One region of the Paenibacillus sp. GD4 genome, then DNA from elsewhere that is predicted to be linked to it. Evidence: riboswitches for the same ligand, from Rfam matches in the RefSeq annotation. Region 1 holds a riboswitch; each other region holds the start of a gene.
What was found. A riboswitch is a leader RNA that binds a small molecule or an ion and turns the genes downstream of it on or off. The one in region 1 is predicted to bind cyclic di-GMP.
Positions count from the first base shown of each region.

Region 2: linked by a shared signal. The riboswitch ahead of RAC89_RS13275 (methyl-accepting chemotaxis protein) and the one ahead of RAC89_RS11390 (GspE/PulE family protein) in region 1 are both predicted to bind cyclic di-GMP.
Region 3: linked by a shared signal. The riboswitch ahead of RAC89_RS24575 (methyl-accepting chemotaxis protein) and the one ahead of RAC89_RS11390 (GspE/PulE family protein) in region 1 are both predicted to bind cyclic di-GMP.

Region 1 is NZ_JAVCYK010000001.1:2,415,497-2,425,586, forward strand. Features, by position in the region: gene RAC89_RS11370 (IS1595 family transposase) at 1-454, shown strand, start outside; gene RAC89_RS11375 (DUF72 domain-containing protein) at 643-1,617, opposite strand; gene greA (transcription elongation factor GreA) at 1,893-2,369, opposite strand; gene RAC89_RS11385 (dimethylarginine dimethylaminohydrolase family protein) at 2,494-3,483, shown strand; cyclic di-GMP riboswitch class I at 3,678-3,769, shown strand; gene RAC89_RS11390 (GspE/PulE family protein) at 3,816-5,462, shown strand; gene RAC89_RS31650 (response regulator) at 5,505-6,395, shown strand; gene RAC89_RS11400 (ATP-binding protein) at 6,538-7,659, shown strand; gene RAC89_RS11405 (GntR family transcriptional regulator) at 7,684-8,352, opposite strand; gene RAC89_RS11410 (DsbA family oxidoreductase) at 8,484-9,122, opposite strand; gene RAC89_RS11415 (hypothetical protein) at 9,249-9,425, shown strand; gene RAC89_RS11420 (DMT family transporter) at 9,500-10,090, shown strand, end outside.
Region 2 is NZ_JAVCYK010000001.1:2,806,986-2,817,075, reverse strand. Features, by position in the region: gene RAC89_RS13305 (helix-turn-helix domain-containing protein) at 1-513, opposite strand, end outside; gene RAC89_RS13300 (nitroreductase family protein) at 547-1,119, opposite strand; gene RAC89_RS13295 (ABC transporter ATP-binding protein) at 1,100-1,963, opposite strand; gene RAC89_RS13290 (FecCD family ABC transporter permease) at 1,975-3,018, opposite strand; gene RAC89_RS13285 (FecCD family ABC transporter permease) at 3,015-4,016, opposite strand; gene RAC89_RS13280 (ABC transporter substrate-binding protein) at 4,046-5,062, opposite strand; cyclic di-GMP riboswitch class I at 5,316-5,401, shown strand; gene RAC89_RS13275 (methyl-accepting chemotaxis protein) at 5,482-6,897, shown strand; gene RAC89_RS13270 (AraC family transcriptional regulator) at 6,962-7,807, opposite strand; gene RAC89_RS13265 (phytanoyl-CoA dioxygenase family protein) at 7,841-8,533, opposite strand; gene RAC89_RS13260 (YecA family protein) at 8,740-9,891, opposite strand.
Region 3 is NZ_JAVCYK010000002.1:284,875-294,964, forward strand. Features, by position in the region: gene RAC89_RS24550 (ABC transporter permease) at 1-837, shown strand, start outside; gene RAC89_RS24555 (carbohydrate ABC transporter permease) at 852-1,733, shown strand; gene RAC89_RS24560 (extracellular solute-binding protein) at 1,764-3,401, shown strand; gene RAC89_RS24565 (endonuclease/exonuclease/phosphatase family protein) at 3,501-5,600, shown strand; gene RAC89_RS24570 (Ig-like domain-containing protein) at 5,573-6,328, shown strand; cyclic di-GMP riboswitch class I at 6,439-6,527, shown strand; gene RAC89_RS24575 (methyl-accepting chemotaxis protein) at 6,609-8,756, shown strand; gene RAC89_RS24580 (AraC family transcriptional regulator) at 8,836-9,657, opposite strand; gene RAC89_RS24585 (N-acetylneuraminate lyase) at 9,885-10,090, shown strand, end outside.

The DNA of each region.
Region 1 (10,090 bases):
TTATAACCGGCCTTTGAACGCTTCGTTTCAGGCTTCCCCCTCAGAGCATCCTTTCTTTGTCGGAACCGGAAGCAATTCAACCGCACCTGATGGCGCTGACTATGTCAAAATGAAGCTGATTTCCAAGAAGCATATTCAGAATCGAATCGTTCACCGTGATGCGATCAAGGCCTTCACACAGAATGAAATCAGCTCCGCAGCCACGGCAACCTACGTAACCCAAAGGTATAGCTCCGCCAGGCTTGTCCCGCTGCTTCAGCTGGCCGGTCGTGCAAGTCGATGGATGAACCGGACCTTCAAGGGCCTCGGTCGCAAGCATCTGCAGGTCTATCTTGACGAATTTTGTTATCGAATCAACCATTCCAGGGATGGAGCTGTGTTGTCTTCGTTAACACACCTGTGCATGAACATGCCTCGTTATACCTACAGGCAGCTGATTAGCTTCTGTTCCTGAGCATCCCCCCATCTTTAGAACGGAGGAGGCATTAAACTCCGTGCACCATGGGGAAATTCGTGGTCAGAGAATGAGCGGAAGGGGAATTCTGGAATCCCCATCGGGTTCTTAACGGCCGCTTACTGAGCCATAGGGATAAGGGTCAAAAGCGGCGGTCTACCGCATGACAAAGCATCATCACCGTTCCCTTAGAACAGATCCAGCTGCCTCGGACCCAAGCCTTCGTAGTCAATATCCATGAGCTGCATAAGCTCCTTGGCGTTGCCGGCAGCATGACCGCCGGAATTGTTATTGAAGATGACGGCAATGCGAGCCGTCTGACGCTGCAGCTGCACAAGGCGGTCTGCCCATTCGGCGAGCTCCGTCTCACTGTAATGGTAAAGATATCGCACATCGCGCCAATCGGTTTGGCCGGTGCTATTCCACCCGGCGACGTTGCGCCCATGGAAACGCACGACCGTCAGGTCCGGGTGCGTGACCTCCAGCACGGTCGGCACGCTGCCTTCGCCGGCCTGCGGCTCATCGCAGATGCTGTGCGCCCACCCCTCCTTCCTCATGAAGGAGAGGGTGCGCTCCCGCAGCTGCGGCGCAAACCAGCTGCGGTGGCGGAACTCCAGCGCCACCGGCAGCCCCTCCATCGCTGCACGCGCATAGCGCAGCGACTCCACGTTCTCGCGGGTACAGTCGAACCAGGGCGGGTACTGGAACAGTACCGCCAGCAGCTTACCCGCGTGAGCCAGCGGCGCGATCGAGTCGCGGAACGCGCGGAACAGCTCGCTGCGGCTCGGGGGGGCCGCAGCGGGAGAAGGCCGCACCCCGCGGCGGTGCGGATCCACCGGCTTCAGCGCCGCCAGCGCGCGGCGCACCATCTCCGGCCCCCGCTGGTGGCCGGTTAACCCCTGGTAAGCCTTGACTACGAAGCGGAAGCCCGGCGGCGTTTCCTCAGCCCACCGGGCGAAGGTCTCGGGGGACTGGATCGCATAGAAGGAGCTGTCCACCTCGACCACTGGAAAATGCCCGCTGTACGCCCGGAGCTTATCCCTGCCGGTCACGCCCGTATCCGCATAGAGCGAATCGTGGTCGCCCCATCCGGCAAGTCCGATCAGGACCTGCTCTGCGGCTCTGCCGATTGCCCATGTGTCTTTTTCTCCTTTTTCTTCCACCCTTTCATCCCCTCCCGATTCTCGCTTCATCGTCCGATAGTTCTCTTCCTCGCTATAGTACGCCATAAGCCCGTGTCTGGCGCTGATGCATCACATGGTTCCAGCGCCGTCAGCAGCTCATCCGCGCCGCCCGGCTTCTCGACCTTCAGGCGTGCTTGAAAGCCATATCTTATGCACCATCGTATCCAACGCCCGCCAAGCCTGTCAACGGCTCCCAAACAAAAACCGTTAAAAACAAAAATCACCCCTATTTGGAGTGATTTGGATTGTTTTGCCTACAGCTTGATCTCTAACAGCTCATATTCGATAATCCCGGACGGCGCCGGAACGCTGATTTTACTACCGACTGACTTACCCATTAGCTCCTTGCCCAGGGGACTTTCGTACGAGATCTTGTTGCTCTCCACATCCGCTTCGGCCGGACCTACTAACTGGTACTCCACCTTCTCGTCAAACTCCACATCATGGAGAACCACCTTGCAGCCCACTTGTACCGTCGAAAGATCATTGGCTCCGGCTTCCACAACGCGGGCTTTCTTAAGCATGTTCTCCAGCGTCTTGATACGAGTTTCCAAGAACGCCTGCTCGTCCTTCGCCGAATGATATTCACTGTTTTCCCTCAAATCACCGTAGCTGATGGCTACCTTAAGGCGCTCGGCCAGCTCTTTACGCTTTACGGTTTTGAGCTCCTCAAGCTCGGCCTCCAAATTCGCAAGCCCCTCTTTGGTCAAAATAACATCTTCGCTAAACATGGTTCATCTCCTATAATCATACTCCTGCCATTGTACCACTACTTTCTTCTTTGCCCAAATCCTAGGCTGAAACCGTTGATCTGTGGTTACACTGAAAAGAGAGGAAAGGAATGAGACTGCACTTATGAAGCTTACTAAACGATATTTATCCAGGGACTTGGTGACGAAGCCCTCTTACGATAAGGAAATGCTTCGAGAAGTATGGGGGGATTATTGGGGGGCATCGAATGAGATCGGCCGCATAGGCAAAATTCTGATGCATCGTCCGGGCCGGGAAGTGCTGCATCTGCACCGCCATGTGGCAGAAATCGAAGCCGGCCCTGTATTCAACGAAGAGGTAAAGGGCAACACACCTAGTGACTACCGACAAGAAGAGCTCCCTGCTCTGGAACGGCTGCAAACACAATATGACGGCTTGACTCAAGCGTTGAAGAAGGAGGGGATCGAAGTCCTGTCACTGGACGAAGCCTCCGATGGACTCCCGGAGCGAATGTTCACGAGGGACCTTGCTATGGTAATACCCGGAGGTGTTATCCTGTCCCGTCCAGCCCTTCATTTGCGCTATGGGGAGACACCGCTGGCTGCCCGGACATTCGCAGGGCTGGGAATTCCAATCCTAGGCATGGTTCAGGGAACGGGCCTTGCAGAGGGCGGCAGCTTTATGATGCTGGATCCGGCCACTGCGCTGATCGGCCGGTCCGAACGGGTTAACCCTGCGGGGATTGAGCAAATCCGGTTCATTTTATCCTTGCAGCAAATTCGCCTCCTAGTCATCGATTTGCCCTCAACGATCATCCATCTGGACGAAGCCTTTATGCCGATCGATCATCACAAGGCTCTCGTGAACACGGCGCTGCTGCCGTTTTGGTTCCTCGATGAGCTGCACCAGCGCGACATCGAGCTGCTGCATGTAGATCCCAAGGATCCTCCCCTAACGATCAATGCCCTGACCCTCGAACCTGGAAGGGTCTTATTCTCCAGCAGCGGAGCTCGTACGATGGACCTGCTTGCTAAACATGGGATTGATGTCATTCCCGTAGAGGTCGATGAAATCTATAAGCTGGGGGGCGGAATTCACTGCGTCACCTTACCCTTAACCCGGAGTTTATGTTAAAAGCAATCGGCTCCCATAAGGAAAAAAGTCCCTCCTGGGGGGACTGTATTCCTTGTTTGAAAGGTCGCCATGACCCTCTTCAGGCCTATGATGGTATCGGTTACAATTGATTCTCCCTCCTCATATCGATTAGTACGGGCTTTGGTACAATGGATAGTAAGTGAAATTTGACGATGTGTGTAGGAAGCCAAGACAAGGAACAAAGGCAAACCCGTACGAAAGTCGGGGACGCAAAGCCACGGGTCTACCCCATCCCCAGGGATGGCAGGACAGCCGGGTTGCTCGGAGGTGCTTGGCTTTTTTGCGTTCATTTCTAGAGAGAGGAGATCCCTATGCGACTTGGCGAGCTTCTAATCATGAACGGGCTGATTACGAAGGAAACGTTGGAGCAGACCCTTCTGCAGCAGGCGACCACGCCCCGAAAGCTGGGTGAGCTGCTAACCTTAAACGGCTCTATCACAGAACGGCAGCTGGTAGAAGCGCTCGAATTCCAGCTCGGCGTCCCCGTAGTCAATATGGAGGAGGCTCAGTTCGACGAGCAAACCCTGCAGCTGATCCCAGGGACGTTAGCCCGTAAGCACGGGGTCATGCCGCTGGAGGTCAAAGGGAGAAAACTAAGGGTGGTCATGCTGGACCCCCTGAATCAGGAGGCCCTTAAGGACATCCAAATGACAACCGGCTTGCTGGTACAGCCCTGTCTTGCGACAAGAACGGAAATCGAGCAAGCCGTTCTTCGGCACTACGGTATGCAGGATGCGACGGATCTCTGGGAGCAATTGCTGGAGGAGGCCGTTCGGCAAACGGCTTGCGGTATTTACCTGGAGCCTCAGAATGAGGGTGCTTGGGTCCGATTCAAAATCGACCGTTCGATGCGAACCCATACAACGCTGCCCTCTAAACTGCAGCTTGGGCTGACGGAACGGATGAAGAACGCCTTTGCGCTCGACCCTTCGGAGCGTAAGCTCCCTCAGGAAGGATCGCTGCGGGTCCATGTAGCGGACAGGACGGTCGATCTGCGTCTCTCCACTCTGCCGACCACCGCGGGGGAGAGCCTTTTCGTCAGTGTAACCGATGCTTCGGAAGCAATCCGCAAGCTCTCCGAACTATCGCTCAGCGAGCCGAACCTTCATAAATTGGAAAAATCGATTCGACGGCCCTCCGGACTGATATTAGTTTCAGGGCCTTGGGGCAGCGGCAAAACGACAACGCTGTACACGCTGATGGAGGAGCTGAACAAAGAAACGCTCCGATGCGCATCGGTCGAGGAACGTGTACTGCGCAGGCTGGACGGCGTTCAGCAGGTGGAAGTGAAGGATGAAGTCGGCCTCACAGCCCCTCTGGCTCTCCGCTCCGTGCTGAGGCAGGAGCCGAACGCCATCCTCATCGATGATCTTTCTTCACCGGGCATGCTGCAGATGGCGCTCCGCGCCGCAGCTGGGGGAAAGCTGATTATAGGGAGTGTCCTCGGCAGCAGTGCCGCAGAGACCCTTCAGCACTTGCTGGATAGAGGAACGGATCCCTACTTAGCGGCTTCCTCCCTGCATTGTGTCGTTTCCCAGCGTATGGTACGCAGAGTATGCAAGCAATGCGCCCAATCGGTTCCGGTCACGGATGAGGAGGCCGCCCAATTCGAAAGCCATGGGCTGCTTCATCCGGAGGACGGCAAGGCAAGCAAGGGGCTGATCGGAAACTTCCGCTCCTTCGTATCCGCCCAGATCAGCGGCAAGCCTACGGTCATCCGGGGCAGCGGCTGCAGCTTATGCCAGCAGACCGGCTATAGGGGGTATGTTCCTCTTCAAGAGGTGGTGACGTCAGAGGAAGGACTACGAAGCTGGATGTTATCGAGGCGCCAACCGGAGGAACTGAAGCAGCAGCTGGAGCAGAGTGGTTCGAAGTCCCTGCTTTATGACGGTCTCATGAAGGCACGCAGCGGCATTACGACAGTGGATGAAGTGCTGCGTGAAATCAGCAGCGGTTGAGGCACAGAATTTGCAGTGAAAACACAAAGGAGGCCACGGAATATGTCCTATCGGGTGCTGGTGGTAGACGATACGAACTTTATGCGAAGAATGGTTGCCGATTGCTTAAGACAGTCCGGATATGAGGTCGTAGGTGAGGCAAGCAACGGCCGTGAGGCCGTTAAGCTCTATGAAGAGCTCATTCCGGATTTTGTCATGATGGACTTGACCATGCCGGAGATGAACGGCGTCGATGCGATTAAGGAAATCCTAAAGCTCGATTCCACAGCGGTTATTTTGATCTGCTCGGCAAGCAACCAGCAGGATCTGATCTTCGACGCACTGGATGCCGGGGCTAAAGGCTATGTGATGAAGCCGTTCAACCCGGAGCGGCTGAAGGAGATCATTCGCAAGTACGCGATGCCGCATCTTAAGCCGCTGGCGTCCGAGGAGGAGTCGGACAGCCATGCTGCTATCGCTGCGACGGTGGAGACAACGCCGGAAGTGCAAGCGCAGGCTATGACTGAGGCCCTGGCTGTGGAAGCCTCGGAAGCTGCCGAACCCGTAGCGACCCCTCAGGCAGAGACCTCCGCGTCGGAGCTGGCGGAGGCGCCTAGCTGTGCGGAGGAGAGTAGGCACACCCCGACGCTGGAAGCGGTAAGCCATGCAGCTGACGGTTTGAAAGTCATTAACTTATTCAAAGGGAGTGGCGTCGTGAAGAGCTTTACCAGCAGTTACCTGTGCAATTGGCAGGAGGAGGCGCAGGGAGAAACTTCGAATTACATTGCCATTTGCACCGAAAGCGAGAACAAGATCGTCATCGAAATGTCCGGCGAAGGAAAGGAAAAACAAATCGTTCACTTCTCGCTCGACGGCTTCCGGCAGCTCAGCAGCTGGCTTGATATCCACACAGGGATCAGCAAGGTGGCTGCAGCCAAGGAAATGGCGCAATAGCACTCCCACCAAACGACCTGAATTCAATTCAAGGTCGTTTTTTTATTCATCCAGGAATATATTTACAAAACAAAACACTTCATGTTATCATTTACGTAGTTACGTAACTACGTATTTCAATAATTTGATGAGGTGATGTATCTTGGCTACCGCCAGAGATTACGGAGCAGAGCTGGATTTACTAAAATTCCAGTTGGATGATCTTCGTCAGCTTGTCACCAAGCTTGTAGGATCCTCCCCTTCCAAAAGGATTCAGGAAGGTTTTGAGCAGAGGGATTCGGCTCTCGGAAGCATCCGGGCAGAGGAGGACGGGGCGGGGACTATTTATTATTCTGGCCATATCCGCGATGAAGAGCGAAGCTACCGCTGGGACCCCCAAGAGAGGCAGATTCGTCAGCTTCTGGAGCTCGACGGGGAGAAAGCCGCCAAAGTGCTCGCTGCTATTAGTCACAAGCAGCGGCTTGATATTCTCAAGTCCGTCATGGTTCAGCCTCTAAGCGGGTCAGAGCTGGTGGAGCGTCTGCAGATGGGTACGACGGGGCAGCTTTACCACCATATGAAAGCATTGCTCGGAGCCGGGCTTTTGGTGCAGGAGGACCGCGGCGGCAAGTACTCTCTACCTCCTCATCGCTCCCTGCCCCTGCTTCTGCTGTTGGCGGCAACGTCCGACTTGCTTGATACGAGCGATTATATCGACATGCTGGAAACCAGAAACCACGTCGCCTCCTACATAGGGGCACCTCAAGGAGAGTACGATCCTCACCTGCTGTTTCGGGCCGTCTTACAAAACTGCATTCTTGAGCATCAGGCGGGCTATTGCAGTGAAGTGGGCGTGTTCCTCCAAACGGACGGAGGGATCACCATTGCTGACAATGGGCGCGGCATCCCTCTGCATGTCCTGCCCGGCACGGAGAAATCCCGGGTACAGGATGTCCTTACTGATCTTAGCCGGCTAAACGCCAGCGCAGCATACCATTCCCCGGGTTCGGAGAAGGGGATCACTATGGGTGTGGTCAACGCCCTATCGGAGAGGCTGTCTGTAGAGGTTCGGCGGGAAGGCAAAATTGTACGGCAGGATTATCAGCACGGCATACCTCAGAGTGACCTGGTAACAGTGGGAGTAACGAAGGAAACGGGAACGAGCATCACCTTCCGGCCGGACCGGGACATTTTCGCTGCGGCGTTCGATAAAGACGTCCTGTCCGGCCTAATCAGCGATATCGGTGCCGCCCATCCTGAGCTGATAATAGCGTTCCATTCATAGATCAGGCGGGAGGACCCGGCTCTTCTATAACAGCAGCGCATGCAGTTCGTTCATTGGGCGCAGGATGTTCCGTTTCATGGCGGCAGCCGCCTTCTCGGTATTGTGCGCCTCCAAAGCAGCGATGACTTCCGCGTGCTCTTCTACAGAAGTGAGCGAGGCCGTCAGCTTCTCCTTAAGAAACACATATTTGAACCTTCTGACGTGCACCTGCAGCGAGGCACTGAATGAAGCGACATAAGGACTATCGGACACTTCCACGATCAAGTTATGGAAAGCCTCATCCTCCTCCATCGCTTGAAAAGGCTGTCCGGCGCGGATCGCTCTTTCGAACAAAGCGTTCCGCTCCCGTAAGGCCTCCAGCTGCTCCGGCGTCGCGACCATAGCGGCCTGCTCCGCCGCAAGTGCGTGAAGCGCCGCCAACACGGGGTACATCTTCAGGATATCATCCTTCTCGATCATCGTGACACGCGTTTCTTTGCCGGGATGCATGGATACGAGCCCCTGCACCTCTAGCAGCTGCAGCGCTTCCCGGATCGGCGTCCGGCTTACCGCCAGCGACTCCGCCAGCTCCGCGTCGAGCAGCTTCTCTCCCGGCAGCAGGGTGCCCTCAATGATCCAGCGCTGCAGCTGGGAGAAGGCGCGTTCCTTTGCAGACATGCGGATCGGCGAGGCAAAATTTTTCGGTATCGGCATGATAAAGCTCTCCTACAAACATCGTTTACATGCAATATATCGCATATATATACCCAGTGCAAGTACTTGTTTCCTGTGTCGCAAAATACATGAAGCCCGCTCGGATCCGAACGGGCTTCATTCCTATAAGCTTACTTTTCTTCTACCGCCTCATCTTGTATCTGCTTCAGCACCTGAAGGAACGTTTCCGGCGGCTGAGCGCCGGTAAGAGCATACTTTCCGTTCATGATGTAGAACGGCACGCCTGTGATTCCGACTTGACGTCCGAAGTCCAGATCCTCCTGTACCTGCTCCGCGCCTTCGCCGCGATCCAGCTGCTCACGCAGCTTCGCAGCATCCAGCCCGACGCTCGAGGCGACATCCAGCAGCACCTCCAGCTGCCCTGTGTCCCGCCCTTCGCTGAAGTGAGCCCGGTTCACCGCAATCAGCAGCTCGGTCTGCTTCTCCTCCGGCGCTACCGCGATCAGCCGGTGTGACAGCAGCGTGTTCGGCATCACTTCGATTCGGTCGAACCGGAAGTCCAGACCTGCGGCTTGTCCTGCAGCCGATACCTGGGAGAACATCTGGTCCATCCTGCCGGCTCCGCCGAACTTCGCCTCCAACGTCTCACGGTACGGGAGGCCGCCCTCAGGTGTACCCGGGTCCAGCTGGAAGGCGCGCCACACCAGCTCAACCGGTTCACCGTCCCATCGCTCCAGCGCGGTGAATAAATGCTGCTCGCCGATCCGGCACCAAGGGCAAACCGTATCGTGAAAAACTTCGATTCTCATCCTGCTTCGCCTCCTGTCTTTCCCTTACGATAACGGAAGCAGACAAGGAATGCAATTCATGTGCGAAAGGAGTACAATCGAAGGAAAGAATCGCTCGGAACAGCCCTTAGTCGAGGTGACCCATCCATGTACAAAATCATCCTGTTCGTCGTGCTGATGCTCCTATATCCCTTGTTCCTGCAGCAAATTCACATTACGGACCTGCGTGTCGTCCCGCTCGTGATTCCCTATGCACTCGGCTGTTTGGCCGCCATCATAATCGGCTCCGAGTTAGCGGGCTTCTTTTTCAAAAAACGGGAGTAAACCGGACGTAACAGTCAGCCTGCTGACGCGACCTAAAAATTCATACTACAAGAGTAAGGAATGGTAATGACATCATGACAGTGCAGAAGCAAGGAAATCAACTCAAGGCATCTCAAAATCCCTTCGTTCTGATGCCGATTTTATTGCTGATGTGGGGCTCCTTGGCCGCTATCAGCAAATTACTTTTACAACACTTGGACAGCTATCAGCTGCTGTTCTATATGTATGGGATCGGAGTTATCGTATTTTTTATTATCGTTCTTTATAAAGTGCAGCTGCGTGTCATGCTCTCGTGGAAGCGAAGGGAGTGGCTTCTTCTTGTTTCTTGCGGGGTACTTACGTTTCTCTATGACTTCTTTTATCTCAAATCGCTTGAGCTGATCCCGGCCGTTGAGGCTTCCATGCTGAATTATTTATTCCCGATTTTCATTGTGCTGCTCGCCGTTCCCATCCACAAAGAGCCGTTGCATAGCTCCAAGCTGCTGTCTGTAGGCATGGGATTCATCGGTACCCTTCTGCTTGTGACCAAGGGCGACCTGTCGAATGTAGCCTTCACGAACCTTGAGGGGGATCTCCTTGCTATATTAGCTGCCGTGAGCTGGGGACTGTTCACCAACCTTATTAAGAAGAATCATACCGATTTGCTGCTAAGCACGTTCTTCCTT
Region 2 (10,090 bases), 390 kb from region 1:
CCCGCTATTCCCCTTGTCCTTCCCGTCCGACTCCTGCCGAGCCTTCCGCATCGCTTCTAGGATGGCTTGAAATTTCAGCTGCCGTTCGGAAGAGCTGCCCCGGTGAGTCCGGCATTGCTCATGCAGCTGCTCGATCTCCTCTAGCAGGGGTTTCACGTATCGCTGCCCGATTTGGCCGGTTGGCCAAAGGTCAGGCTCCACTCCGTTCGTACAGCTCCATTGCCCCTTGCGCTTCGCAATCGCTACTTGGACCACCGTCATAATATATACATCTACTAGGCTAGACTCAAGTATGACCTCTATTGCCGTTCCTCGGGGGAAAAATAAAGACCGCCCCGGATGGATGGGAAGCACTTCCTGCCCCGTGCAGAGCATGCCTTTGCCCCCGATAACAAGAATAAGCATATCGCAAGGAATATGCTTGGCAAGTAAGGTTGATCCCTTCAGGTATCGCCTTCTTCTTATGGAGGAGAGCAGCGGCAGGCAATATGCTTGGTTGGAAACGGTTGGCATAGCAACTCCCCCCTTCTTCTATGGGACTGTTCATCAGCCGATGATCGTCAGAAGCTCCTCCGCACTCCTGCGCGGCTGGACGTCCGGCACGGACCTAGGGTACCCGATGTGCAGAACGCCGATGATTTTCTCTTCCAGCTGCAAGCCCACCGCTTCCTGGAACTGGGGATCATAGTTGTAATGGTTCGTTTTCCATACGACGCCAAGCTGCTGCTCCCATGCCGCCAGCTGAAAATTTTGAATGAGCGCACTGACGGCGCAGTAGTCCTCCTCCCACTGCTTCCGGCGTGGATCCTCCTTCATAATCACCACAAGATGGGCGGGGACATTCATGAAATAGTTCCACTTGGGCTCTCCGTGCTTCTTCTTTTCTTCGTCGGAATAGGTCCGGAGCATGGCATCCGCCAGGATCGACCGCCCTTCTCCCTTATACAGCAGGAAACGCCAAGGCTGCCTATTCCCGTGGTTGGGCGCCCACACCGCGACATTCAGCAATTCCACAATCAACTCCGTCGGTACAGGGTCACTCTTGAAATCGCGGATCGTTCTTCTGTTCTTGATCAGCTCCGCCATCGTCCCGGCATGTTTATACGCTAATAAGCTCACTTTTTTGCGCCTCCTTAGGCTCCTTGATGGTTTGGATCGAACCGTACTTCCGCTCGGCCCGTCGGCCTTTCCCCTGCGGAATACAGAGCGGCGTACCGAAGTAGGGATCCTCCACGATGCTGCACTCCATCCCGAATACATGCCGAACCAGCTGCGGGTGGATCACCTCTTCCGGCTTGCCTTGCGCATAGACGGTTTTATCCTTGATAGCGACAAGATGATGCGCGTATCGGCAAGCAAGATTCAAATCATGAAGAACCATGACAATCGTCCGCCGGTCCCGTTCATTCAATTCGAACAGCAAATCCAAAATATCCACTTGATGGGCCATATCAAGATAGGTTGTCGGTTCGTCCAGCAGGATCGTATCCGTCCCTTGAGCCAAGGTCATCGCAATCCACGCACGCTGCCGTTGTCCGCCGGACAAGGAATCCACCGGCATTTCGGCCAGCGCCTCGGTCTTGGTCACGCGCAGTGCCTCCCGGACAAGACGCTCATCCTCCTCCGTCCACTGCTTTAGCCAGTGCTGATACGGATACCTCCCCTGCTTCACCAGCTGGAATACGGTTAACCCTTCCGGAGCGATGGGTCCCTGCGGCAAAATGGACAAGCGCCTCGCGATCTCTTTGGTGGGGATCTTCGCAATCTGCTTGCCGTCCAGCACGACCTCTCCCTTGGACGGCTTCAATAAACGGGCCATCGAGCGAAGAAGCGTCGATTTGCCGCAGCCGTTGGAGCCGATCAAGACGGTAATCTTGCCCTTGGGTATGGACAGATCGAGCTGTTCGATAATGCTTTCGTTGCCATAGGTCAAATGCAGATTTCTAGCCACTAAGGAATGCATGGTCATCTCTCCTATTTGGAATTGCGCTTGGTGTACAGCAAATAGATAAAGAAGGGAGCGCCTACAGCCGAGGTAAATACGCCTACCGGAATATCGAGCGGAAGGAAGAAGGTTCTCCCGGCCAGATCAGCCAGCATAACAATCGCGCCGCCCAGCAAGGCGGAGACGGGAAGCACACTCTCGAAGCTGGAGCCCACCAGCTTGCGGGCCATATGCGGGGCTATCAAGCCGACAAACCCGATCCCTCCGGCTACGGACACGGCCGAGCCCGCCAAGGCTACACTGATGAACAGCAATACCAAGCGGTTTCGTTCAACCCGGCTTCCTGCGCTTGCCGCGACGTCATCCCCGAGCTGGCCGATGTTCACATGGCGGGCCATCAGGAAGGAGAGAGGAATCAGAATCATCGTCCAAGGCAGCACCGTCAGGACATTCTCCCAATTGGAGGCGTACACCGAGCCTGTCAGCCATAGGTACGCCTGGCTCACATCCTTGTTCTCGCTAAAGACGATCATCATCGTGGTGGCAGCCGACGTCAGGGACGACATCCCGATTCCGACCAGAATGAGCCGGATGGGGGTAACCCCTTTTTTCCAGGCAAGCAAATACAAGACGACCGATACAACACCCGCGCCTAGCATCGCGCTGACCGGCAGCCAGCGAATGCTGAACGCGCCGGCGGTTAACGTCAGGAAGGACACCGCTGCAACGGAGGCTCCTCCGGTAACGCCCATGATATCGGGTGACGAGAGCGGATTCCGGATGATCCCTTGCAGGATGGCGCCCGCCGCTGCCAAGGAGCTCCCAACCAGCAGGGAAATGACAATCCGGGGAAGCCGCAGCTTCTGGATGACCATGGAATGCTCTTCGGCCCCCATGCCGAACACGCTTCGAATGACATCGGCAGGAGAAATGTACATCTCCCCCATACCTGTGCTAACCACGGCAATGAGGATACAAGCAGCCAGCAAAACGAAGGTTGTCACAACCGTTCGCTTATGAAGCAAAAAGGAAATTCCCCGACGCCGGAACCGAACAGGAACATGCTGCATCATGCTTTGGCCAGCCCCCTTCGCGCGATATAAATGAAAAACGGGGCGCCGATCGCGGCCGTCATCACGCCTACCGGCATTTCCGAGGGAATCATAATAAATCTTGCGACCACATCCGCCAGAAGAAGCAGGGTCGCACCGAGCACGGCACAATACGGAATGACCCACCGATGATCCGTTCCACCGATATAACGCGCAATATGCGGAATTACAATCCCGATAAAACCAATAGGTCCCGCTACCGAAACGGAGCCGCCCGCAAGGACGACGATAATGATCCCGGCCGTCAGCTTGACCCACATCGTCCTTTGTCCTAAGCCTTTCGCCGTATCCTCGCCCATCAGGAGCAAATTCATATCTCTCGCAATGAACCATGCGACCGCCCAGCTCACGGCCATATAAGGAAATACGGCCATAATCATATCGGGAGAGCGGCCCGCAATCGTTCCCGTCAGCCAATACAGCACCGTTCCGAGGCCTTGCTTGTTCAGCACCAGAATCGCTTGGGTAAACGATGCGAATAAGGCGGACATGGCAGCGCCGGCGAGTACGATTTTGAGAGGAGTCAAGCCGTCTCTGCCCATTGAGCCCAGCACGTAAACGAACACAGCTGCCAGGGCAGCTCCTATGAAGGAGATCCACATCAGCCATTGCATGGATGAAATCGAGAAGGCGATGGCTGCAAGGACGACGAAGAAGGTAGCCCCGGCATTCACTCCTAGCACACTGGGCGAAGCGAGCGGATTGCGTGTCAGCGTCTGCATCAGCGTGCCCGCGATGGCAAGGCTGGCCCCTATGGCTGCGGCAATGCAAGCCCTCGGCACACGAGTAGTGCGGATAATGATTTGGTCGGCGACATTCTCATCGTAGTGAAAGACGGACGCCCAGGCGGTATGCCAATCGTATTGGGTCGCACCGAAAAGGATGCTGGAGACAAAGCTCAGCAGCAGGACCAGCAGGAGAGCCAGCAGACCGCCGGCCTTCGCTACAGTCGAATGCATCAGATTCATGGTGAAACGCTCCCTAGGAACTACTTGATTTCAAAATAATGGTAGAGGTCATCCAGCATTGCCTTTGCCGCCATGGACCCGCCGGCCAAGTTCCAGGTGATCGTGTCGACCTTGTAGTACTTCCCGTTCTTGACACCCTTCAGGCTCTTCCAGAGAGGATGGGAGGTCCAATCGTTTTGTGATTTGGCTACCGTCGGCTCATTCTCATTGAGTCGGGTAATATCGAATATGTAGTCCCCATCCAGCTGCGACATCTGCTCCTTCGAGGTGAGGTTCACCACGGCCTTGCCTTCCACCATTTGCGCCTTCGGACGAGGCAATCCTAGCTCCTTGAAGATCGTGCCGGCAAACCCTGTCGCATAGAAGCGCGCGCTGCCGTCCCGTTCGAACCGGACAATCGATACCTCCGATTTGGCCAGCTTATCTCCCGCCTTCTGTTTAAACTCCGCCACACGGCGATCCCATTCGCTAAGAATCTTCGCGCCTTCCTCCTGCTTGTAGAGCGCATCGGCTGCGATCTTCAGGTTCGCCTTCCAATCGAAAATCTCTTCCGTCATAATCGTCGGGGCAATGCTCTCCAGCTGAGGATAAATCTTCTCATGGCGATTTTTCGTTCCGATAATCAAATCCGGCTTGAGCGCGATAATGGCCTCTACATTGGGCTGGGTTTCCTCGCCGAGGTTTTTCACCCCGTCCATCTGCGCCCGCAAATAGTTGTACCACGGCTTCTCTTCCCACGACTCTACCGAGCCGACAGGCTTCACACCCAGATGAAGCGAAATATCCGTCATCCCGTTGAAAAGAACGACCACCCGTTCCGGCTTTTTCTTTAAGGTTGCCGTTCCCATGGCATGCTTAATGATTTTTTCCCCTGTTGCGGCTGTACTCGCCCCGCCCTGGTCCTTCGATTTCCCCGCTTCCGGAGAAGCTGCCTGATTAACGACTGTTCCCGCCGATCCTCCCGGTGCCGCTGTACTTCCGCAGGCAGAAACCGCCAACGCCAGTACAAATAGGACCATCCATCGTAAAGCCTTCATATTGTTGCTTCCTCCTTAACCACAGCTAATGCAGACAATGCAGTTCGGACTGCGTTTGCTTCGGTGTATTGTATTGATAATAATTATCATTATCATTATAGGATGCGTTTTTTCCAAAGTACATATCTTTTTTTATCCGTTTGCTTTACTGAATTTATCTCAACCAACGAGAAATTTGTCGATTTTTGTTGATAATTTCTAAAGTACACTTTATACTATGGGGGATTAGGTCCTTTCTACTAAATCGAATATTCTTCGTCAACGGCAAACCCCTCGAAAGGCGGGGACGCAAAGCTACGGGTCTAAGGTTTCATTAACTACGATCGCCGGGCTACCGAAGCTGCATGAAAACCGGCTTCCTGGCGGTTTTTTTATTTACATTGATACCCAGTCATACAAAAATCGGGAGGCCAACATCCATGAGACTGAAGACGAAGCTTCTACTTGTTCTTGCAACACTGCTTAGCATGATTGTTTTCATTGGGGTTTATTTTTACATTAACACCGAACACAACCAGAAGATGTACGATGCCCTCTTGCAAAAGCAGGAGTACCGGTTTCACATGAAATCCATTCAATTTCGGTTAACGGGCTTATCCAATGACGAGAGAGGCTTCCTCCTTCAAGGTGATGCAAGCTACCTGCCGGAAATGAAAGCGAAGACCGCCGATATTGACGGTTATTTGCAAACGCTTCGCAGAATGAAGGAGCTCGGTCCTGAGGAGCAGCAGACGATCGATAAAATCAGCCGAAACTTCATTAACTTCTCCGCCGCCAGCAAAAAAGTTCTCGACGCGTACAATCAAGGCAATCCGGCCGAAGCGCTGAAGCTTCATTTTGGCGAAGAGCGCGAGGCCCGTAAGGAGCTGGATCCGATCATAGCCGATTCACTTAACAGTCTGAATGATCAGATCGCCGTCTCCCTTCAGGAACTGGAAGCCAAGCAAAGCTTGAATCAAACCATTATTATTACTATCATCATCGTTTGCTTGGCCATTAGTGCAGCCTTCGGATGGATCATGCTGAACAATTTGCGCTCTGTGATCCGAACCGTAATGGCCTCCGCGCAGAATGTTTCCGCTTCGGCACAGCAGATTTCGGCCAGCACCGAGGAGATTGCCAGCGGCGCCAACGATCAATCCCAATCCGCACAGCACATGACGGAGCTGATTACGGAGCTCTCCATTGCAATCAACTCAGTGGCGGAGAACGCGGAGCAGGCCGCCGAATTTTCCAGCCAAACCGTCTCCATTGCCAAGGAGGGCGGGGAAGCGGTACGCAACTCGATTACCGGCATGGATCAGGTAAGCCGTCAAATGTCCAAGCTGGAGCAGGATTCCGCTACCATCGGTGACATTATTGAGGTTATTGACGAAATTGCGGACCAAACGAATCTGCTGGCGTTGAATGCCGCCATTGAGGCCGCCCGCGCGGGAGAACACGGCCGGGGCTTCGCCGTTGTCGCCGATGAGGTGCGTAAGCTGGCCGAACGCAGCCGGGAAGCCACGAAGCAAATTTCCGGAATCATCAAGGGGATGCAGCACAACACCGAGCTGAGTGTTCTTGCCGTGAAGGAGGGAGTGGCCTTGTCGCAGATGACAGGAGAGTCCTTCGAGCGCATTATTGCGAAGCTGAACGAAACCGCAAGCAAGGTGGTGGAAATTGCCGCTGCCTGTGAGGAGCAAGCCGCTCAATCGGGCGATGTGCTGCGTTCGGTAGAGAGCATCTCCGCCGTAACGGAAGAGACCGCCGCCAGCGTCGAGGAGAATTCGGCGACCTCGCAATCGCTTGCCCAGATGGCGGAAGCCTTGTCCGAATCGATTGCGAAAATTTAAACGTACAAAGGCACGGTACCGTAGGAAAAACGGCCCGTGCCTTTTGTCAATGAATCGAGCGATACTACGGCCTCTGTGATTGTCTAGCATAGGACGACGGAGTCATTCCGGTGATCCGCTTGAAAATACGACTGAAGTAAAATTCGTCCTCATATCCGACTAACTTTGAAATATCGGTTAAAGCCAAGCCTGAGCTCCCCAACAATTCCTTCGCTTTGCTAACCCGCAACCGTATCAGATAATCCTTCGGAGCGAAACCGGTGAGCCGCTTGAACTGCCGCGAGTAATAACCGGTGCTGAGCCCTGCCGTCTTGGCCAACTGTTCAATGGTCAACGGAGATTGATAATGATCGTCGATATACCTGAGAGTAAATTGAATCACTGTATCAGCGTTGTTGCTGTACTGTTGTTCGTACATATTGTCGATTAAGGAAAGCCACAGCTCACGAAACGCCAGATTGCAGCGGTATTGGGAGATAGGATCGTAGGTTTTCCACAATTGAAACACTCTATCAAACCATCTGCGGACTTCGGCAGGCCGTATCGTCATCATCATGCCGCGTAAGGGAGCGAGCCCGTTGTCCGGAGCCTCAGAGATCCACTCCAGCTTATCCTTATAACAAACTCGATAATCGAACCTGATATGGTAAATTTCAACGTCCTCCGAATCTGAAACCGACCACTCAAAGGTCGTATCGGGAACGAACACCATGACCGATCCTGCTTCCAAAGCATACTTGACGTTATTCATCACATAGAAGCCGGAACCTCTTACTATAAAGTGAATGGAATGAATCTTATGAACGTATGGCGCTTGGTACGAACCGGCCTTGAGGATCGTGTTTCCGGCAAAGGTAATCGAGAAAACCGACCTATGGAGATAATCGGCCAACTGAGTCGCATTGATCAATACCTATTCACTCCTTGTATATCAAGAGCATACTCAGAGCGCAGAACGCAGGATTACGTGCTGCTTCCCCCGCCCTATCGGTACCGTCGCCTCCTGATAAGAAACAATGAACGCGCGTCGAACATGATCTGTTTCGTTGCCTTTTGAGGAATGCCATGTCAGCGCGTTAAAAAGAAGCATAGAGCCCGCCTTCATCGGTACCGGTACGGCTTTGGACAAGTCCACCTGCTCCTCATCCAGCGCCCTCCGGCAAGTGCCATGATCCTTCACGGCATATGGCAGCAATCCTCGCTTGTGGCTTTCTGGAACGACCCATAAACAACCGTTTCGCTCATCGGTATCCTGAAGCGGCACCCATATCGACATTCGCGTATCGCTTTTCACCACTTCCGAATAATAGGCGTCGTCTTGATGCCAGTGACAAACTGACGTGCTGTGCGGAAGCTTAGTTAAGAGCTTCGAGGAAAAGATGGAAATCCCCGGTTTCACGATATCCTCAATAAAGTTCAAAATCCGCTCGTCCTGGGCGAATTGCTTGGTCTTGTCTGTCAGCATCGCCAGCTGATAAGTAAATCCCTCGTGTTCCCCCGACTTCTGGACGGGTTCTTCACATTCGTCAAGCTCTTTGTTCATCTCACTCAATTCGTCTGGCGAAAAAAAACTCGAAATGACCACATAACCAAGTTCATCATAATGGTTTTTCTCTTCAGCCGTCAATTTTCTCATCTTACTCACTCCTTATGAAATCGCTTTACTGCATTGTAGCACTAGGCTTTACGCTTCCGCCATGGAGAAATACGATCATGAATCTGGACAAATCGAACTTCTTCGGGCATCGATGCGCCGGGTCGGCAAAAGAGGCTGCAGATAAAAAACAAAAAGGCACCGACCCCTAAGGTCAGTGCCCCTTGCTGTATGGATACTAGGCGCAGCTAGCTAAGACAGCATTTTTTGAACTTTTTCCCGCTTCCGCATGGACAAGGGTCATTACGGCCCACTTTCTTCTTGGTTTGAAAGCTGTACACGGTTCCTTCTGTACCGGTTCCAACTTGATGCGAACCACCTTGTATCAAAGGAGAAGGCGCTTGCGGGATCGACTGCTTCCGTTCATTCCGGGAAAGCTCTTGGGGTGTATATCCTTTCAGCTCCCATAGCCGCGTATTGTTCATAAGCACCATTAATACATCTAGCAGCTGCTGCACCAGCTGCATGTCCTTAAAGTCCAACTCGTCCTGTAAAGCCGATACCAGCTCGGAGGGCGATTCTCCCCGTTGGATACGGTCCACAAGCTCTGCGGTCATCAGATCCGCTTCCTCCGCTTCCATAGTCCAATGCTTTTTTATAAAGGAAACAAACGATACATAACCCGCATGGCGATCGACAAATCCGTCAGCCGAAGCACTCAGCACCTGGGCCTTCGTGAATGGATAATAATCAAGCTCCGGTCTATTGCTCTGTTCCCCTAGGATCCGCTTCGGGTCATCGACCGTGTAGTGGGAGAAGCCGTGCGGACCGTGACTCACACTTCCGTCGTACTGTTCCAGCTCCGATATCATGTGCTCATACTCGTTACCATCGATGCTTTGACCCGTGTAATGCTCTATCTTTTCCTTGAGCTCTTGGCCTCCCATGCACCCGTAATAATAGAGAAGTCCTTGAGTCAGCTTAACCCAATCCGTATTTCGATCCAGGATCATTTTCAAACGTTTCGGGTCGTAACGACGCAAGCCTTCCCTAATTTCTTCGGACAGGTGGACTGTATCGTTCTTAATTAACAACAAGCCATAGGCTTGGAAATACGCGGGGTCATAATTCTCGTCATTCACCATCTCGCTAAGCGGCACTTTGCAGCCCGGCGCTTTCGAGACTTTATCCAATACGTTGTATCGGTTGTGGTCCAGCTTTTCCAAATGCTGATTCAGATGCTGCATCATATAAGAATACAAGCGTTGAACCAGGTCCGCTTTGTTCAACTGGCTTGCCTGTTGAATATTCAACGTTCGGCGAATGTTATGAAGCTCGTCCTTGGTGAGCGAGGTCAACAACTCGGTTAACGACATCATGCTTTCTTCAACAATTAGCATTTAAACCAATACTCCTTCTTTCTCTCACAGCCTTATTAAAAATATTATTATACTAGGCTTCCTGTAACTTTTACAAGTTTTTATGCGGAGAAACCTATTACCAGCCCGCCTATTTCCCTTCGCAACCGCTCATGTGAAGCATGTCGAAATTGAAGTATTCTTGCCGAAATTCAAGAATTATTTACTGTTACTTTACTAT
Region 3 (10,090 bases), on a different contig from region 1:
ATCCTTTTCGAATATATCCCCATGTACGGTGTTCAAATCGCTTTCAAAAATTTTGTCGCCACCAAAGGGATATGGGGCAGCTCGTGGGTAGGCATGATGCATTTCGAGCGTTTCTTCGACAGCTATTTCTTCTGGCGGCTCATCACCAATACACTGGGAGTCAGCCTATATCAGCTGGCAATCGGATTCCCGGTGCCGATTATTCTGGCTTTAATGATAAATGAAATCAAGCCGACAAGGATATGGTTCAAAAAAATAGTGCAGACCGTAACGTACGCACCGCACTTTCTTTCTACAGTCGTTCTTGTCGGCATTGTTGTCATGTTCCTCGCTCCGGAAACCGGCGTCATCAACAAGCTGATCGGGATTTTAGGAGGACACCCCATTTCGTTTATGACGGAGCCGGCCTGGTTCAAAACGATCTTCGTCGGGTCGGGGGTATGGCAGCAAATGGGATGGGGCTCCATCATATACCTTGCCGCATTGGCGGGCATCGACCCTCAGCTTCACGAAGCGGCCAAGGTAGACGGGGCGACCCGGCTTCAGCGCATTTGGCATGTCAACTTGCCGGGAATTATGCCGACGATCGTTATCTTGCTAATCCTGAACATGGGATCGATCATGGGTGTCGGCTTCGAGAAGGTGTATCTTATGCAGAATGACCTGAACCTGGAAAGCTCCGAGGTTATCTCCACTTATGTGTACAAAAGCGGGATCATCCAGGCGCAGTACAGCTTTTCCGCAGCCATCGGACTGTTTAATTCGATCATTAACTTTTTTCTTCTGGTGCTTGTGAATTTTGCAGCCAAACGAATGAACCAAACCAGCTTATGGTAAAGAGGGGACGCCTGATGGATTATAGCCGGGGAGACCGAGTGTTTGACGCCGTGAATACCCTATTGCTTATCCTGATTACCGTAATCGTGATGTATCCTCTTTTGTTTGTGCTTAGCGCGTCCGTAAGCGAACCCTCCGTGGTAGCCAGAGGTCAGCTTTGGCTGCTGCCCAAGGGCATCAACTTCGTCGGTTACGAGCGCGTATTTCAGAATAAGGAGATTTTGAGCGGGTACATGAATACCATTGTGTACACCCTGGTCGGTACGGCGATCAACCTCGTGCTGACGATATGCGCGGCGTATCCTCTATCAAGGGCGGACTTCCGCGGACGTCACGTGATTACCGCGTTTATTGTGTTTACGATGTTTTTCAGCGGCGGATTGATTCCGACGTACTTGCTGGTGAAAAAGCTGGGCATGCTCAATACCTTGTGGGCCATGGTGATTCCGAATGCAATTGCGGTTTATAACGTGATCATCATGAGGACGTTTTTTCAAAGCAGCATTCCGTTCGAGATCCAGGAGGCCGCTTCCATTGACGGCTGCAGCAATTTCCGCATTTTGCTTCGGGTTGTGCTGCCGTTATCTATGCCGATCATCGCCGTTATGGTGCTGTTCTACGCTGTTGGCCACTGGAATGCGTTCTTTCAAGCCTTGATCTACTTGTCGGATCGCGGTAAATATCCGCTGCAGCTCATCTTGAGAGAAATATTAATTCAGGGGCAGATGGCGGCCATGATTGATATGGCTGACGACTCACTCGCGAAAAAGCTTATGGAAGTGGAAGTGATCAAGTACGCCGTCGTCGTTATCGCCAATTTGCCGGTGCTGCTCTTGTATCCATTTTTACAAAAGTATTTCGTTAAGGGAGTTATGATAGGAGCCCTTAAAGGATAAATCATGTTATAAGAACAGGGAGGTTTATCGATGAAAACGAAAAAATGGATCTCATTGCTCCTGACCACGGCCGTATCCGCCGGACTTGTAGCAGCCTGCAGCGACGGCGATGCCGGAACGAGCCCGGGGACGGCCGACAAGAACACACCGGCACCTGCGGCGGGCGACAAGCTGAATGCTTCCGGATTTCCCATTGTGAAGGAGCCGATCAAGCTGACGATGATGGCGGGGAAAGCCCCAACGACGGCTAATAACTGGAACGAAACGATGCTATGGCAGGAGTACGCCAAGATGACCAACATCAACGTAGACTTCCAGCTAGTGCCGTTCGACGCGTTGACAGAGAAACGGAATCTGATGATGGCAAGCGGCGATTACCCTGATGCGATATACCTCGGAAGATTCAGCACGGACGACTTGATGAAGTACGGTGGTCAAGGCGCGCTTATCAAGCTGAACGATCTGATAGATAAGCATGCGCCTAACTTCAAGAAGATCATGGATCAATATCCTGAAGTGAAAAAGGCGATTACAATGCCTGACGGCAACATCTACAGCTTCCCGAACATGCTTTCCCCGGACTTCCCGTCGGTTCGGATGGGCGCCAAGCTATGGATCAAGAAAGAATGGCTGGACGCTTTAGGGATGAAGGAACCGACAACGCTCGACGAGTTTTACAACTACTTGAAAGCCGTGAAAAGCACCGACCTTAACAAAAACGGGAAGCAGGACGAAGTACCCTTGGGGGCGACCAAGCTGAAGGACGTCATTCTTCACTTCAAAGGTTACTTCGGCCTCCAAAACCGGGGATCGAGTCATCCTCTCGTAGACATGGGAGAGAACAACCAACTGAGGTTCATCCCGACGGATGATCGTTACAAGGAGCTAATAACCTATTTCAATAAGCTGTGGGCCGAGGGCTTGATCGATAAGGATATCCTGGTTAACGAAAAGGACCAAAATAAATTTTTCGCCAAAGGGGCGGAAGGCGTATTTGGTGCAGTACGCGTAAGCAGCCCTTTCACTCTGATGAAACAGACCGGTTATATCGGCGCACCTTCATTGGCAGGGCCGAGAGGCGACAAGCTGCATTCCGAATACCGACCGGCTGTTGCGGGTCCCGGCGCGTTCGTGATTACGAACAAAAACAAAAATCCGGAAGCGACCGTTCGTTGGATGGATTACTTCTTCGGTGAAGAGGGCAACAAAATGTTCTTCATGGGCTTTAAGGACAAAAGCTACATCGAGAAGCCTGACGGAAGCGTCGAATATACGGATGAAATCAACAAGAACCCGCAGGGCTTGACCTTTGAGCAGGCGCTTGTCAAATACGTGACATGGCCGGGCGGCGGTTATCCGGGCATCGTAAGAGAGAAATACTTCAAAGGGGCGGAAAGCATGCCGGAATCTTTGGAGGCGGCGAAAAAGGTTGCGGCCGATTTGCCTAAGGAGGTTTGGCCGGCATTCAGCTACACTGACAAAGAAACCGATCGAATGCAGGCGTTGAACACCGATATTGTAACGTACATTGACGAAATGACAACCAAGTTTATTACCGGCGCCGCACCGTTGTCGGATTGGAACAAGTATGTCGATACGATCAAGAAAATGGGGCTGGACGATTACATGAAAATTTATCAAGCGGCTTACGATCGGTATAAAAAATAAGGTAGCAATGAATTCCAGCTAACCAAGCATGGAGAGGGATGATCACAATTGAAGGGTAAGCGCTTAAGCTATTGTTGTATCCTCACATTCCTAACTCTTATGGTTCAGCTGCTGGTTCCAGCCTGGGTCGGCGCCTCCACAGGGCCGGCTCTTACGGCTGCTCCCCAGCAGCCGCCGCTCAAGCTCAAAGCGGCGACCTACAACATAAACAACGCAAGAGGCACGGATAACGTACCTGACACGACGCGAATCGCCGACGCGATTCGCAGCACCGGCGCCGATGTGATAGCGCTCCAAGCGGTGGATAAAAATTATTCCAGCCGAAGCAGCTATGAGGATCAGCCCAAGCTGATTTCGGAGAAGCTTGGCATGTACTATGTGTTCGCCCCGAACGTCGATCTGGCTCCGGAGCCGGGACGAACCGAGCGGCGCCAATTCGGCACCATGATATTGAGTAAGTATCCTATCGTTTCGTCCATGAATCATCCGCTGTCCAACTCCGGAACAGAGAAAAGGGCTCTGCTGGAAGCGGATATAGACGTTAACGGCACGACAATTCGTTACTTTACAACCCATATGGATACTTCATCAACCGTGAGGCTGAAGCAAGCCGATGAAATCCTCGCCATTGTGAGGAGCCAAAGCGTCCCGGCGATTGTAGCCGCTTATCCTAACGCGCTGGACACTTCCGCAGAAATGAAGCAGTTATTTTCTGAGCTCAGTGACGCTTTCTTCGACCAACCGGAAGCTTTCACAAATCCGTCTCAACTTCCGGCCAAAAGAATCAGCTACATCATGCCGGACCGAAATTGGGAGCTTGGCGAGGCCAAGGTCGTACCATCGCTTGCATCCACGCATCTTCCGATTGTAAGTGAGCTCACCTTGAATCCGGACGCTCACCTGAACCCTAACATCAAGTCGCTGGCTTTCACGGATAAAATCAAGATTGAGACGGTGGGAACGACAAGCACCTTCAAGCTTCAAGCCTATATGACCAACGGTACGATCCGCGATGTGACGAATCATTCACAATACGCAAACACACAGCCCAACGTAGCGGATATTCCGGCGCCGGGCGTTCTCCGTGCATTAGCAAGCGGAACTACGGTCATTACAGCCACCTACGGCCAAAGCACGGCAAATTTGCCGGTTTCCGTGTACTTGAAAAATCCTAACCTGTCGTCGATCAGCGTGAACGGAGTGCCTATCCCCGGGTTCACCCCTAGTCAAACGGACTATTATTTCACCCTTCCGGCCGATAACCGGCAGGTGCCGGCAGTGACGGCCGTAACGGAGGACCCGAACGGCGCGACTAAGATACAGCTGCCTTCCGTCGTGCCCGGAATCGTCTATGTGATCGGCACTGCAGATGACGGATTGACCGCCAAAGAATATCGAATTCACTTCGCAGAGGAGAAAACAGACGTGCATTTTCCTATAAAAATAATGTCCTATAACATTCATCACGGTGCTGACCCGTCCGATAATTACAATCTGGATAGAATAGCCGATGTCATCAGGCAGTCGGGTGCGGACATTGTCGGCCTGCAGGAGGTGGACCGTTATTATTCGAGCCGCAGCAATAACGAAGATACGATCCAACGATTGTCCGACTTGCTTGGCATGCAGTTCGCGTATGGGGCCAATCTGGACCGTCCGCCGTCAGAGCCGGGGCAGCCGAGAAGCCAATACGGCACTGCCGTTCTGAGCAAATACCCCATTGTGCAGAACCAGAATTATTGGCTTACGAGCTATGGTCAGGAGCAGCGTGGGGTACTCGAGACGACGATTGACGTTCAAGGGGTTCAGCTGAGCTTCTATTCCACCCACTTGGGACTGGATGCCATTCAGCGGAATACCCAGGCGGATGAAATATTAGCTATTATGGCGAAACGAAGCGGCCCCAAAATCCTTGTAGGCGATTTTAACGCGAGGCCGTATGCTCCGGAAATGAGCAAGTTCACCAAAGAGCTTCAGAACCAGTTCGCAGACCAGCCGAATGCGTTTACCATTGATTCGGTCAACCCGTCGGCCACGATTGACTATATCTTGGCCTCCAGCGACGTCATGCTCGGTGAACGTGAGAACGCCCGCGTCATTCAGACGCAAGCCTCCGACCATTTACCGATCGTCAGCAACCTGTACCTGAAAAGGCAGCTGCAGCAGTTACAGTGGACCAGACCGATGGGAAGGCGGTGATCGGGGAGCAGTACCCTCTGAAGGTTACCGGCAGCTATTCCGGCGGATTTACTAGTAACGTCACGAGCCATGTGAAATACACGGTATCCGATTCGTCAGTGCTGACCGTGAGCCCGGCGGGTATCGTCACACCGCTGAACCCCGGTGCGGCTGAAATTACGGCGACCTTGGACGGCATTAGCGCGTCATCTACAGTATATGTGATGAGCAACAACTCCCGGCTTGCCGCTATACAATTAGAAGGCGCCCCCCTGGCGGGCTTCGCGGCCGAGCTTCTGGAATATACCGTATATTTGCCGGAAGGCACAAGCAGCGCACTGCCGATTACAGCTGATGCTGCAGATGCTAAAGCCTCTATTGCCGTATCGCAGGCGGAAGGAGTTCCCGGTGCTGCCACAATTGTCGTCACGGCGGAGGACGGGGTGCACCTTACGACTTACCGTGTTTATTTCGAATGGAATACGATTGTTGGCATGGTCTTGAGTCCTGCTGACTGGAAAGCCGAGCCCGGCGAGGAAACCACTGTAACAGCTTACTTGCAGTATAAAGACGGCTCGCGGAAAGAAGCTCCGGAGAAAGTGAAGTTTGCCCATGGCGACGGTTCGGTTGCATCGGTTAACGCCCACGGACAGGTTAAGGCTCATCTTGCAGGCACTTCAAGCATTACAGCTACATTCGGGGAGTATGCCGCTGCTATGAACGTTGTGGTTAACGGCTCTCGAAAGTAGGTTGAACCCACGCCGGTCGTGTTATGTCGAAATTGTAAAAAAGTTTAACAGACCCCCTACCAATTTCCTACCGCATGAGTATATAATAAGAATCGACCTTAGGTAAAAAGACACGATACAGGCACACTTCGCGAAAGCGTTGGCCGCAAAGCTATAGGGGCTACAAAGGGGGAACCCTTCATGCCAGCCAGCTGCCGAATGTTTCAAGCCTCTTGCATTAAAGGAGACCGAAACACGCGGTTTCCTTTTTTTATTTTTCATGACGGAGGGAAATGACAGCATGGCAACCAACAGGACATCCCAAGGCATTGCACAGAAAGTAAGGGTATTTTTCGCACCGGGCGAATGGATCATGAACCGATTGAAGTATGTTAACAAATTTATCGTCATCGGTCTTCTTGTTATCGTTCCGCTATTGGTTCTAACGTTTCTGCAATACTCCAATGCGTCAACCGCATCATCCCATATCAAAGAGGAGCTGCGAGGCGTTACCTATGCGGATAGTCTTAAAGACCTGCTGATCGCTATGGATACGCGGCGCGCGCTCTTTAGCGGCATCATTCTTGGAGATGCCTCTTTACAAGAAAACGTGCCAAAAACCGAGGAAGCCATTCAGCAAGCTATAGTGTCCATAGAACAGCTCAACGGCGAAATGGGCGAGGATTTCAAAACAACGGAGCGATGGAGCGCTATCCTGAAAAAGTGGAACGAGCTCAAGAACAAGGGGACGGATCTTTCTCCTCAGCAAAGCCTTGATCAGCACGGCTCCATTCTAACGGACATTCGTTCTCTGATGACGCATATCACGAATTCCTCCGGTCTCGTTATTGACGGCGAAATAGGAAGCTACTACTTGATGGATTCGGCGCTTAAGCAAATGCCACTGCTGGCGGACCGCGTCGGCCGCGCCAGAGCTTTGGCGATATCCTTCACGGCTGCAAGATCATCCGGCATCGCTACACAGCAGACTCTTACAACTTTGTCTGAGCAAATCAAAACAACGCTGGAGACCATCAATTCGAACCTGATTATTACGGCGGACATCCACGAGCAAGCAGGATCGAAACTGAAGGAAGCTTATAATAACAATGCCGCGGAAACGTCAAAGCTGCTGGAATTCGTCAATCGGGTTACTTTGCTGGATGCTTCTTTCACCATGAAGCCGAAAGATACATACGCCAGCCTAAGCGGGTCAGTGGAGCTAACGTATAAGCAATATGAAACCCAAATGGAAGTTTTGAAGAGCTTGCTCCAGACAAGAATCGATGAAGCGAATATGCATAAGACAATTCTTGTTACGGTAGCTCTGCTGGTGCTGCTCGGTGTCATCTACTTGTTTATTTCGTTCTATGTCTCCGTTCAAAGAGCGGTCGGTGCTTTGGAAGCCTCGGCATCGGAAATAGCTGAAGGGAACCTGACGTTCCGTGTCCGATTGGAGTCAAGGGATGAGCTTGCCATTGTTGCAAATGCCTTCAATCGGATGGCGGATACGTTTAGGGAAACGATTCTTGCCGGTCAGCAGGCGTCCGAGCAGGTAGCTGAGTCGGCGGAGATGCTGACACGCAATGCACACGCATCTACCCAGGCAAGCAATCAAATTACGGAAGCAACCCAGCAAGTAGCCGCCGGAACCCACACGCAGCTGAAGGGGGCTGAGGAAACCTCCGTAGCCATGGAGGAGATGGCGCAGGGGATTCAGCGAATCGCTGAAACCTCCTCTACGGTAGCGGAAGCCGCAGCGACAGCCGGTGAGCAGGCGATAAGCGGTAACGAAGCTTTGCAGCAGGCGATTGGGCAAATGAACAAGATTCATGCTACGGTAGGGGAATCCGCCGCCGTTGTACAGCAGCTGGGTAAACATTCCGAGGAAATCGATTCGATCATCGGCGTCATCTCCGAAATCGCGGTTCAGACGAATTTACTTGCCTTGAACGCTTCCATCGAAGCGGCGCGGGCAGGGGAACACGGCGCCGGCTTTATGGTCGTAGCTTCCGAGGTCAAGAAGCTGGCAGAACAGACGAAGCAATCGGCGGGACAAATTACCGAGGTGATTCGGGAGATACAGAAGCAAACCGGCGGAGCCGTCACACGGATTATGTCCGGTGTGGAGGAGGTTGAGCTGGGCAAACAGGTCATCGGGCAAGCCGGCAGTATGCTTGAGCGGATCGTTGCTTCCGTACAGCAGGTGTCCGATCAGATCCAGGAGGTATCCGCAGCCGCGCAGGAGATGTCCGCCGGTACGGAGCAGGTGACCGCTTCGATGGCAGAGATGGTGACAACCTCCCGCAACGCCGCCGATCATGCCTTGCAGGTGTCATCCTCCTCGCAGCAGCAGCTTGCTTCGATGCAAGAAATTTCCGCTTCCTCCGACGAACTGGCACGTATCTCTCAGAAGCTGCGTTCCGTGATAACTCAGTACACCGTATGATATTAGCGTAAGAATAACCGCTCTCTGAAATAGGGAGCGGTTATTTCCATTGTAGACGATTGCCTTGTAACGTGACGGCTTAATGCAATCCTGCGATGCCTTTCAGCTGCCGCTCCCGGTACTGTCTTGGCGTCATGCCGCGTATGCGCAGGAACGCGCGGGAGAAGGTGGAAAATGAGGAGAAGCCGGATTCATAGGCGACCTGTGAAATCGGCAGCTCGGAGGATATCAACAGGCTGCAAGCATGCCGTACGCGCAGCTCATGCAGCAGATCGACGAAATGGATGCCGTAGGCTTCACCGAACAGTGTGCTGAGCTGGGACGGATGGACGCCGAAGCGTTCGGACAAGGACGTCAAGGATAAAGGGTCCAAATAGTGCTCATACACGTACTGTACGACCGGCCAGATTCCTTTCGTATTGACGGAGGAAGGTTGACGGACTGCCGCCGACGGGACGATTCCGCTGCTGCGCACGAACAAGGACAGCGCCTCAAGGAGAAGGGCTCGGAGCATGACAGGACGCCACGGGAGCGTCGATTCGTGCTCCTGATAGAGCTTCTTCCATAGGTTCCAGCCTTTTTCGTAATCGGTGCCCTGCAATTGTGCATGCGCAGGCTGGCTGCCATGTTGACCGAGCAGAAGATCCTTTACGCCCCATGCGGCTTCCGGTCCCGCAGTCAGCAGCTTCATATCGAAATTGCAAATGAACATGACAAGCGGATGGTCCCGGTTAGCCCAATATTCATGAATCTGGTACGGCAGCAGTAAGACCATAGTCCCGGGAAGCAGCTCGTGCTCGGTGCCATTGATGCGTTCCGTTCCTTTTCCCTCTATAACAAAGGAGAATTCAATGAAATCATGCCGATGCGAGGCAACCGAGGTGTACTTTTTTTTCTTCATATGAAATGGAAAGTCCGTATCAATGTTGGGAAATTCGAACATATATTGCGGATACATGGCGGCTTCTCACCTCACTCCTTAAGATCAGCTTTTATTATACAGGATGGATTCGATAAAAAAATGAAAGCTTTTATAAAAAAATGAAATATGCTCAGGACTCCCTAAAGGTAAACTATGTACATCAGCTGCATCAATTCTGTTGTGAATAAGGGAGAGGATGAACTTTTATGAAGAAGCTAATAAACCGCGACGCGTTTCGCGGCATCTTTACCGCTTTGGTGACGCCTATGCAGGAGAACGGAGAGATCGACTATGCCTCTCTGGACCGTTTGGTCGAACACCAGATCAGTCAAGGCATTCGAGGCTTCTACGTTGGAGGCAGCACAGGAGAAGGCTTTATTCTGACAAGCGAAGAAAGACAGCAGGTGCTGGA